One region of the Amycolatopsis sp. NPDC114484 genome, then DNA from elsewhere that is predicted to be linked to it. Evidence: riboswitches for the same ligand, from Rfam matches in the RefSeq annotation. Region 1 holds a riboswitch; the other holds the start of a gene.

Region 1 (5,154 bases):
GTCGTTCGACCTGCTGTTCGTCAACGCCGGAACCAACTACACGACCGACCCCGCGGCGACGTTCGCCGATGTGTCCACCGAGGACTTCGCCCAGGTCATGGTGACCAACGCGCTGAGCCCGATGCGCGTCGTCGAGACCCTGCAGGATCTGGTCCCCGCGACGGGCACCATCGGCGTGATGTCGTCGGGCCAGGGCAGCGTCACCGACAACACCAAGGGTGGCTTCGAGGTCTACCGGGCGAGCAAGTCCGCGCTGAACCAGCTCATGCGCAGCTTCGCCGCGCGGCACGCCGACGACCCGCGCACGCTGCTGCTCATGGCGCCCGGCTGGGTGAAGACAGACCTCGGCGGCCCGGGTGCCCGGCTGACCGTCGACGAGAGCATCCCCGGGGTCGCCGACACGATCGAAGCTTGGGCGGGCAAGGGTGGGTTGCACTACCTGGATCGCCAGGGGCAGACCGTTAACTGGTGACCGGCCTCAGAGGTCCGTGAGGGCCTCCCTGAGGGAATCAGATTCCCTCAGGGAGGCCCTCACGGACGTCCACCTCGCGAACCGAACCCGTTGGCCGAGGGCAACCCCTCGCAGCGTCGGGGCGGCCGTGCTAGGCGAGCAACTCGGCCAGCATCGCCGGGTCGATGTTGCCGCCGGAGACGATCGCCACCGTGCGTCCGCCGGGGAGCTCGTCGGCGTGGTGCAAGTAAGCGGCGGGGGCGGTGGCGCCACTGGGCTCCGTCACCAGGCGGCCTTGCCGGGCCAGCGCTCGGACGGTGTCGCGGATTTCGTCCTCGGTCACCGTGATCACGCCGTCCAGAACGTGCTGCAGGTGCGCGAACGTGAGCTCGGACGGTTGCGCGCGCAGGCCGTCGGCGATGGTGCGGGCGCGTTCGGCGATGGGCCAGTCCACGATCTCGCCCGCGGCGAGGCTGGCCGCGGTGTCGGCGGCCAGTTCCGGTTCGACGCCGTAGACCTTCGCGTTCGGGCACTTCGCCTTGATCGCGGTGCCGACGCCGGAGGCGAAGCCGCCGCCGCTGACCGGGACCAGCACGGTCTCGACATCCGGCAGGTCCTCGGCGATCTCCAGGCCGACGGTGCCCTGCCCGGCGATGATGTCCGGGTGGTCGAACGGCGGGATCAGCGTGAGACCGCGTTCCTCCGCGAGCGCGAGCGCCGCCGATTCCCGTTCCGCGATCGGCACTTCGCGGACTTCCGCACCCCAGCGAAGAGTGGCTTCGACCTTCAGCCGCGGAGTGACGTCCGGCACCACGATCACCGCGGGAATCCCGAATTCGCGGGCGGCGTAGGCGACCGCTTGCGCGTGGTTGCCGCTTGAATACGCGACCACGCCGCGTTTCCGTTCGACGTCGGTGAGTGCGGCGATCGCGTTGTACGCGCCGCGGATCTTGAACGCGCCGATCGGTTGCAGGCTCTCGGGTTTCACCCAGAACTCGCCGGGAACCCAGAGCTGACGCAGCAATGGAGTGTGCACCGCGGTGCCCTTCACCCGCTCGGCCGCGGTTTCGATGTCGGAGATCGTCACGAGGTGCATGGGGCGAGTATGTCAGGAATGTGTGAGCTTTAGTCTATCCATTTTGGACAGTCAACGTGGCGTCCCTCACGCCGGGGCAACGAAGGGAGCACCTCAGACGACTTAACCGTTGAAGAAACAGGGACAACGGCTGGGAAACGATCAGATCGGAATCATGAGCGAGGAGCAGAAGGAAACCGCGGAGGACAAGAAGAAACTCCGGACGACCTCGGTGCTCGCCGCCGCGCTGGCGGCGGTCACCGCCGCGTTGCTGGGTTCGACGCTGGGGGTCGCGGGAACAGTCATCGGCGCCGGAGTGGCCAGCGTGGTCAGCACCGTCGGCGGCGAGTTGTACCTGCGTTCTCTGCAGCGCACTCGTGATGCCGCGCGGAAGGCGATGGAAACCGCTGCGCGACGCGGTCGCGGCGGCTTGGCACCGGTGCGGGTGCCCAGCGACAAGCCAACCGCCCCCGGCGAGGCGCCAACGGCGTATCTCCCGGCTGACCTGGCGAACATGCCCACGGTCCGGTTGTCCGAGCTGAAGCCGACCGAGCCGGAGAAGTCGGACAGTCTGGGCGAAAAGCTGCGGAAGCTGCGGTGGCCGTTGATCATCGCTTCGAGCGTGGTGGCGTTCGTCGTCGCGTTGGTCGTTCTGCTGGGGCTTGACTGGACGACCAAGGGAAGCGTGTCTACCGGGCTGATCCCTCGGCAGCCGGATACCAGCCAGCAGCGGGATGACCACCCGGACAACGCGCCGAGTACTGCGCCGCAGACCCCTCCGCCAGGCGAGTCGAAGCAGAACAACCCGACGTCCACTCCCATGACTACGCCCAGCGCTCCGCCGCCTTCGGAGCAGACGCAGCAGAGCCGCCCGCCGTCAACGTCCTCGAAGCCGAGCACGAGCTCGCAGGCCCCCAGCACCAGCCAGACTCCGACGGCCCCCGCAGTCCCGTCAAACGCAGGCGAGTAGCCCTCCCTCCGCCGTTGTCCTCACAGACCACCACGAACCGCCACCGGTGCACCCACCGAACCACGCACCCACACCACCCCCGCACCCCGATACGAAGCCAAAATGCGGTCTGAGGGTGCTTGTCAAGGCATCTTTCCCGCCTTGACAAGCACCCTCAGACCGTCATCACAATCAAGCTTCGGGGTGCCCCCACGCAACACCGCAGCAATGTCGCCGCCAGGCGACGAGCCCCCCTAAGAAAGCCGAACCCTAAGCCCCTCCGCAGCAGCCTTAGGATCCTCAGCCTCAGTAATAGCCCGAACAACCACAACCCGAGAAGCCCCCGCCTCCAGCACCTCCGGCAACCGAGCCTCGTCAATCCCGCCGATCGCGAACCACGGCCGCTCAGTCCCGAGAGCCGCGGTAGACCGAACCAACCCCAACCCAGGCGCAAACCGCCCAGGCTTAGTCGGCGTGGGCCAACAGGGCCCAGTGCAGAAGTAATCCACCCCGTCCTCACCAGCCGCCGCCGCGGCCTGCTCCGCCGAATGGGTAGACCGCCCGATCACCACGTCGTCGCCCAGCACCCGCCGCGCAAGCGACACCGGAATATCGTCCTGCCCCAGATGCAGCACATCCGCCCCCACCGCCAGCGCCACATCCGCCCGGTCGTTCACCGACAGCAGCGCCCCGTGCCGCGCACAGGCCTCCGCCAGCACCTCCAGCGCCGCGATTTCCTGCTTGGCCTCCAGCGGCGCGCCCCCGGTCTTGTCCCGCAGCTGCACGATGTCGACGCCACCCGCCAACGCGGCGTCAGCGAACTCAGCAAGGTCTCCCCGCGAAGCACGGGCGTCAGTGCACAAGTACAGCCGGGCGTCGGCGAGACGGGTGCGAATTTGGTCTCCGGTCAAGGCAGGCATGGCGGTGACGTTACCCGCGCGCTACGGTGTTGGAGTCCGCACGGGAGCCCGAGGCACGGGCTGAGAGGGAGCTGCCGCTCCGACCGTGGAACCTGATCCGGGTCATGCCGGCGCAGGGAGCGTGATTCCACTGTGAACACCAGCACCACAACCGTCACTGTCGTCGGCGGCGGCGTCATCGGGCTGTCCGCGGCCTGGCGCGCGGCCGTCTCTGGATGGCGCGTCACGGTCATCGACCCGGATCCGGTGCGCGGCGGCGCGTCCTGGCTGGCCGGCGGGATGCTCGCCCCGGTCACCGAGGCGTGGCCGGGTGAGGAAGCCGTGCTCAGCCTGGGGGAAGCGTCATTGCGGCGCTGGCCCAGCTTCGCGCGGGAACTCGGTGCCGAAGGGACCGATCCCGGGCTGGCCGAGCACGGCACGATCGTCGTCGGGTTCGACAGCGCCGACGCCGGGCACCTCGACATCCTCGCCGGGTACCTGCGTTCGCTCGGCCGCGACGTCGAGACACTCACCGGCCGCGCGGCGAAGCGGCTCGCGCCGGGCCTTGGCGCGGTTCGCAGCGGCCTGCGTGTGCCGGGCGATTTAGCCGTGGACAACCGGAAACTGCTCACAGCGCTGAGCGAAGCGGCTACGAAGCGTGGGGTCGAGTTCCGTCGCGAACGGCTCGAGAGCCTCTCCGAAGTGTCCGGTCCGGTGATTCTCGCCGCGGGTGCGTGGACCGGTCAGCTGCATCCGTTGCTGGAGCACGCCGTACGCCCGCTCAAGGGGGAGATCCTGCGGCTGCGTCCGCGTCGGGGTTGCCTGCCGCCTCCGCCGTACACGGTGCGCGCGATGGTCGAAGGACGGCCGATCTATCTGGTACCGCGAGAAAACGGCGAACTGGTCCTTGGCGCGACGCAGTACGAAGCGGGTTTCGACCAGGCCGTCACCGCGCGCGGCGTACGCGAGCTGCTGGAGAACGCGGAACGGATTCTGCCCGGCATCACGGAGTACGAGCTGGTGGAAGTCGCCGCCGGACTGCGCGCCGCGAGCCGAGATGCGTTGCCGTACATCGGCGAAGTGAGCGAAGGCGTGTACGCGGCGACCGGGCATCACCGCAACGGTTTGCTGATGGCACCCGCGACTGCGGACGCTGTGGTCGCGTGGCTGGCCGGCGAAGCCCCGTCGCCGGAGGTCGCCGCGGCGACGCCCGCCCGGCTGGTCGAGAAGGAGCGAGTCTGATGGAGATCAAGGTCAACGGCGAGTGGCGGGAGTTTCCCGACGACAGCACCGTTTCCGCGGTCCTCGACGCGCTGGGCGCGGAACGCCGGGGCGTGGCCGTCGCGGTCAACGGCGAGGTCGTGCGGCGTGGCGAATGGGAAGAAGCGGTCGTGCCGAAGGGCGCGCACCTCGAAGTGCTGACCGCGGTTCAAGGAGGTTGAGCATGGACGACCTGATCATCGGCGAACACAAGCTGTCGTCGCGATTGATCATCGGCACCGGTGGCGCGGCGAATCTCGAGGTGCTGGAACGCGCGCTGGTCGCGTCGGGCACCCAGCTGACCACCGTGGCGATGCGCCGAGCCGACGCCGAGGGCGGCTCCGGGGTGCTGGAGTTGTTGCGGCGCTTGGACATCGAGCTGCTGCCCAACACCGCGGGCTGCCGGACGGCGGCGGAAGCCGTGCTCACCGCCCAGCTGGCCCGCGAGGCGCTCGAAACGAACCTGATCAAACTCGAGGTGCACGCCGACGACCGGACGCTGCTGCCCGATCCGCTGGAG
Region 2 (5,154 bases), on a different contig from region 1:
CCGCGGCGGTGACCTCGCCGGGTATGCCTTCGTTCGACACCTTCAAGCCGTGCGGGCGCAGCCCGAGCCTGACCGGGCCGTCGTCCACTCCCAGCTCAACGGTGCCGAACTCGGTCCGCACCACGCCGTCGACCGCGGTGCCGTCCAGGAACGTAGTAACGCCAAGGAATCGCGCCACGTCTTCGTCCAAGGGCTTGTTCCACACCGACCGGACCGCGCCCTCCTGCCGGATTTTCCCGGCGTCGAGCACCGCGACGCGATCGGCGAGCGTGAACGCTTCCTCCTGATCGTGCGTCACCAGCAGCGCGGTGATCTTGCTGCGCCGCAACAGATCCGCCAGGTCGATGGCCAGTTGCTCGCGCAGTCCAGCGTCCAATCCGGACAGTGGCTCGTCCAGCAGCAGCAAGCGCGGTTCCGGGGCCAGCGCACGAGCCAACGCCACCCGCTGCGCCTGCCCGCCGGACAGCTCGGTCACCCGCCGCCGTTCGTAGCCTTCCAGGCCGACCAGCTTCAGCAGCTCCTCGACGCGCGCCGCGTGCCGTTCGCGAGGAACCCCGTGCATCCGCAGGCCGAACGCGATGTTCGCGGCGACGTCGCGGTGCGGGAACAGCTGTCCGTCCTGGAACACCAGACCGAATTCGCGCTTGTGCACCGGCACCGCGGCGAGGTCAGTGCCGTCCCAGGACACCGAGCCGGACGAAACCGGCTCCAGCCCGGTGATCGCGCGCAGCAATGTCGATTTGCCCGAGCCGGACGGCCCGAGCAACGCGAGCACCTCGCCGTCGGCGATGTCCAGCTTCGCGTCGCGGACCGCGGCAAACGATCCATAATGGACAGTCAAATCCCGTACCGTGAGCGCCATCAGAACTCCCCGACTGTGCTGCGGCCGCGGACCGAGCCGAACCGGTCGATCAGCGCCACCGCCACCACAGTCACCACCATGAGCAGGGCGCACGCGGCGTACGCCATCTGGTTGTTCAGCTCCCCCGGCCTGCTGATCAGCGTCGCGACGGCCACCGGAAGCGTCGGCGCGTCCGGCCGGGCGAGGAAGCTGGTCGCGCCGAACTCGCCGAGCGCGACGACGTACCCGAAGCCCGCCGCGGCCACCACCGACCGGGCGACCAGCGGAAAGTCGATCTCCCGCCACACCCGCGCCGGGCTCGCGCCGAGCGTCGCGGCGGCCTGGCGCAGCCGGACGTCGACCGCGCGCAGCACCGGCAGGATCATCCGCACCACCAGCGGCATGATCACCAGCGCTTGAGCGAACGGCACGAGCAGCGGCGACGTGCGGAGGTCGCCGGGCAACGCGTCGAGCGTCACGAGATAGCCGAAGCCGACGGTCACCGCTGAGACGCCTAGCGGCAGCATCAACGCGACGTCCATGGTTTCACCCATCCCGCGCGCGAGCCCTCCCGGCGAACGGCGGAGCGCCACCAGCACCACACTCGCGACCAGTCCGACGGCCATCGCCAAGAGCGTCGCATCAGTGGCTGCGGCGAGCGAATTCTGCGCCGCGATCCAGCCGGACACCTGCAGCGCGCCGTTCTGCCCCACGGTGTTCAGCGCGCGGTACCCGGCGAGGCTCCATCCGTCCGAAGTGGACACTGACTCGAGGAGCAGCGAGACGATCGGCGTCAGCAACAGGCCGAGCACTACGGCCGCAGCACCGACTGTCCACCACTCCCCGCCTCGCGGCCGACGCGCCGTGACCTGCGCGGACCGCAGCTTCACCGCGTTCTCCCGCTTCCGGCGTGCCACCGCGCCAAGCACCAGCGCGGCGACCACAGCCGCGAACTGGATCAACGACAGCGCAGCCGCACCGGATAGGTCGAGCAGGTCGACCGTGCGGAGGTAAATCTCGGTCTCCAGCGTCCGGTAGCTACCGCCGCCGAGGATCAGCACCACACCGAAACTGGTGGCGCAGAACAGAAACACCACCGCGGCAGCAGACGCGACAGCCGGGCCGAGCGCAGGCAACGTCACCGACCGGAACGCCCGCCACGGCGAGGCACCGAGCGCCCGCGCCGCCTCGGTCGCGCGCGGATCGAGATGCGCCCACAACCCGGCGACCGTGCGCGCGACGACCGCGACGTTGAAGAACGCGTTGGCCAGCACGAGCGGCAGCACGCCGCCGTCCGGCCAGATCGCCCGGAACGCCAGGCCGACGACGACCGTCGGCAGCACGAACGGAACCAGCACGATCGTCCGCGCCAAGCCGACACCCGGCAGCCGGACGCGGGCGAGCAGATACGCCACCGGCAGCCCGGCGAGCACCGCGACCACCGTCGACGCGGCCGCACTGGCCAGCGTGAACCCGGCTAGCCGCCACGTCTGCGGATCGCCGAGGACAGTGTCGACGCCGCCCGCGGAAAACCCCCGGCCGACGATCGCGACGACCGGCCAGGCGAAGAACACCACCAGGAACGCGACCGGCAGCAAGCCGAGCAGCGTGAGCCCGATGGTGCGCGCGGGGATCACGCGCCCATGAGCGAGCGCCATTCCCCGATCCACTTCTCCCGGCCCGCCTGCACCTTGTCCGCGGGCATGGTGGCCGGCGTCTGCGGCTGCGGTGCCGCGGTGGCCCAGCCCGCGGGCAGTTCGACGCCCTGGCGCGCGGGGTAGACGTACATGTTGGCCGCGACCGTCGTCTGGAACTGCTGCGACAGCAGGAAGTCGACGACCTTCTGGGCCTGCGGGAGCTGCTTGCCGTTGGTGAGCACGCCCGCGTACTCGACCTGGCGGAAGCAGGTGTCGAGCAGCGCCTTGGTGCGCGGCTTGCCGTCCTCGCCGAGCTCCGCGGCCGGCGACGAGGCATAGGACACGACGATCGGCCGCGGGCCCTTGCCCGACGAACCGGAGAAGTCCTTGGTGTAGGCCTCCTCCCAGCCGCTGACGGTCTTGATGCCGTTGTCCTTAAGCTTCTGCCAGTAGCCCTGCCAGCCGTTCTCGCCGTACTTCGCGACCGTGCCGAGCAGGAAGGCCAGCCCCGGCGACGCGGTGGCCGGGCTCTCCGCGACGGTCAGGTCCTTGTACTTGGGGTCGGCGAGGTCGTCGTAGGTCTTCGGCTCCGGGAGGCCCTTGCTCGCGAAGTAGGCCGGGTCGATGTTCACGCAGACGTCGCCGAGGTCGACCGCCGCCAGCCGGTGCTGCGGGTCGACGGAGTAACGCTGTGGGCCGCGGTCGGCCTCCGGGCTGGTGTAGGGCTGGAAGACGCCCTCGCTGAGCGCGCGCGAGGCGAAGGTGTTGTCGACGCCGTACGCGACATCGCCGATCGGGCTGCCCTTGGTGAGCACGAGCTTGTTGGTGAGCGCGCCGGCGTCGCCGGACTTGAGGATCTTGAGCTTGATCCCGGACTGGCGCTGGAACGCGTCGAGCACGTCCTGCGGGGCGGCGAACGAATCGTGCGTGACCAGCGTGACGGTCGGCGTCTGCTGGTCAGAGCTCGCGGACGACCCGCCGGAGTCGCCGCTGGAGAGCGAGCAGGCGCTGGCGAGCACCGAGACTCCTGCGAGACAGGCCACCGTGCGGACGGTCCGCGACATCATTCTTCCCCTCCTGCACTGCGCCGGATGAGGGAGAGCGATACGGCCTCCCTACGCCGGCATGATCCGGATCCAGGTGCGAACGGTCGCGGGTGCGAGGCCCGCCTCTCAGCCCGGCGTACCGGACTCCCGTGGCAATGCCGCAGCGTAGCCGACACCATGGAGTGATGACTCAGCTATTGAACGACTCGGCGGTGGAGCAGGCCCTCGGCGGCGTTCCGGAGTGGCGGCGCGAGGACGGCACCATCGTGCGGACGGTCGAACTCCCGTCCTTCCCGGCGGCGATCGAGGTGGTGGACCGGGTAGCCGAACTCGCCGAGGAGGCCGACCACCATCCCGACATCGACATCCGCTGGCGCACCCTGACCTTCCGCCTCAGCACCCACTATCTGGGCGGCCTGACCGAACGCGACTTCGCGCTCGCCGGGCAGATCGACGAGGTGCTGGCGGCCCGCTGACCAGGTGTGACGTCCGCAACCCTGGCATAACGAGCGACCCTTTCGCGCGTCTCCCGGACAGACGCGATGAGAGGAGGCCGGGATGGTCCAGGCACTCGTGGTGGGGATGGGTTCGTTCGGCCTGATGGTGGCCGCCGCGGGCGGGGTGCTGTGGCACACCGCGCGCAATCGGCGTGACCTTGATCACAAGCGGTAACAGTGAGCTAGATCAAGGCGCTATCCCAGCGGTAATCGTCGGCACTCGCCCCGCTAGGACCCGCCATGAACAGCACATCCGCCCAGCTCACCGCCGCACAGCGCACGTGGGTCGCGGCGTTCTCGACCGCCGTCGTCCTGCTGTCGATGATCGTGCTCGGCCTGCTCGGCTGAGCCCCGGCCGGTTCACGGCAGCGGGAACATCCGGATGAAGAAGAACATGCCGATCCCGATGAGCCCGATCACGATCGACGCGCAGCCGACCAACCCCATCCGGACCGGCCCTTCCGGGACCGACTCCGCCGGGTTCCCGGGGTTCACCGCCACCTGAAGCGTCGCGTTCCGCCGCGGCTCGCTCCAGCCGACCGTCTCGGACTTGCCGCCGTGGACCTGGCCGTCCGGCCCGCGGTACTCGTACCTCGGGTAGTAGACCGTCCGGCTGTCGAGATCGGCCCCGCCGCGGCGCCGGTCGTACCCGGTCACCACCGCCTGGGTCCGCGGCCACGACGCCAGCCCTTTCTTGCGGCGGCTGGCTTTTCTCAGCTGGATCGAGGAACTCACCACGAGGGCGACCATGAATGCGCCCCACAGGGCATAGAGAACGATACGCACCGGGGCATCTTCGCCGGATAATCGGCGCGAGCGGGACGTTTCCCCGAAATTGCCCCTCGCGGGTCAGGTCACAGCTCGCCGGGAGGCGGGGCCGGGACCCGGTGGTGCCACTTCGCGTGCTCGACCCAGCCCGGCGGCAGCCACTGCCCGGTGACGAGCTGCGGATGCCGGGGATGCACCGCGTTCGCCCACGTCACGAAGAGCAGCTCGGCCCACTCCGACTGGATCAGCCAGGACACCGGGCCGCTTTCGCCGTTCCCCGTCACGTGCACGACGCCCGGGGCGACCATCTCCGCACCGGTGACGCCCGCCCAGTGCCACGCGTTCACCTGCGGCGTATGGAGATG

The links. A riboswitch is a leader RNA that binds a small molecule or an ion and turns the genes downstream of it on or off. The one in region 1 is predicted to bind thiamine pyrophosphate.
Region 2: it holds a riboswitch for thiamine pyrophosphate, as region 1 does, so the genes downstream of both, ACZ7SW_RS36810 (thiamine ABC transporter substrate-binding protein) here and thiO (glycine oxidase ThiO) in region 1, are expected to answer to the same signal.

The regions. Positions count from the first base shown of each region.
Region 1 is NZ_JBVKDQ010000009.1:92,824-97,977, reverse strand. Features, by position in the region: gene ACZ7SW_RS22720 (SDR family NAD(P)-dependent oxidoreductase) at 1-472, shown strand, start outside; gene ACZ7SW_RS22715 (threonine ammonia-lyase) at 603-1,547, opposite strand; gene ACZ7SW_RS22710 (hypothetical protein) at 1,702-2,496, shown strand; gene thiE (thiamine phosphate synthase) at 2,730-3,395, opposite strand; TPP riboswitch at 3,426-3,531, shown strand; gene thiO (glycine oxidase ThiO) at 3,528-4,616, shown strand; gene thiS (sulfur carrier protein ThiS) at 4,616-4,816, shown strand; gene thiG (thiazole synthase) at 4,819-5,154, shown strand, end outside.
Region 2 is NZ_JBVKDQ010000022.1:7,513-12,666, forward strand. Features, by position in the region: gene ACZ7SW_RS36800 (ABC transporter ATP-binding protein) at 1-862, opposite strand, end outside; gene ACZ7SW_RS36805 (ABC transporter permease) at 862-2,499, opposite strand; gene ACZ7SW_RS36810 (thiamine ABC transporter substrate-binding protein) at 2,475-3,542, opposite strand; TPP riboswitch at 3,574-3,685, opposite strand; gene ACZ7SW_RS36815 (4a-hydroxytetrahydrobiopterin dehydratase) at 3,710-4,000, shown strand; gene ACZ7SW_RS36820 (DUF3592 domain-containing protein) at 4,382-4,807, opposite strand; gene ACZ7SW_RS36825 (hypothetical protein) at 4,876-5,154, opposite strand, start outside.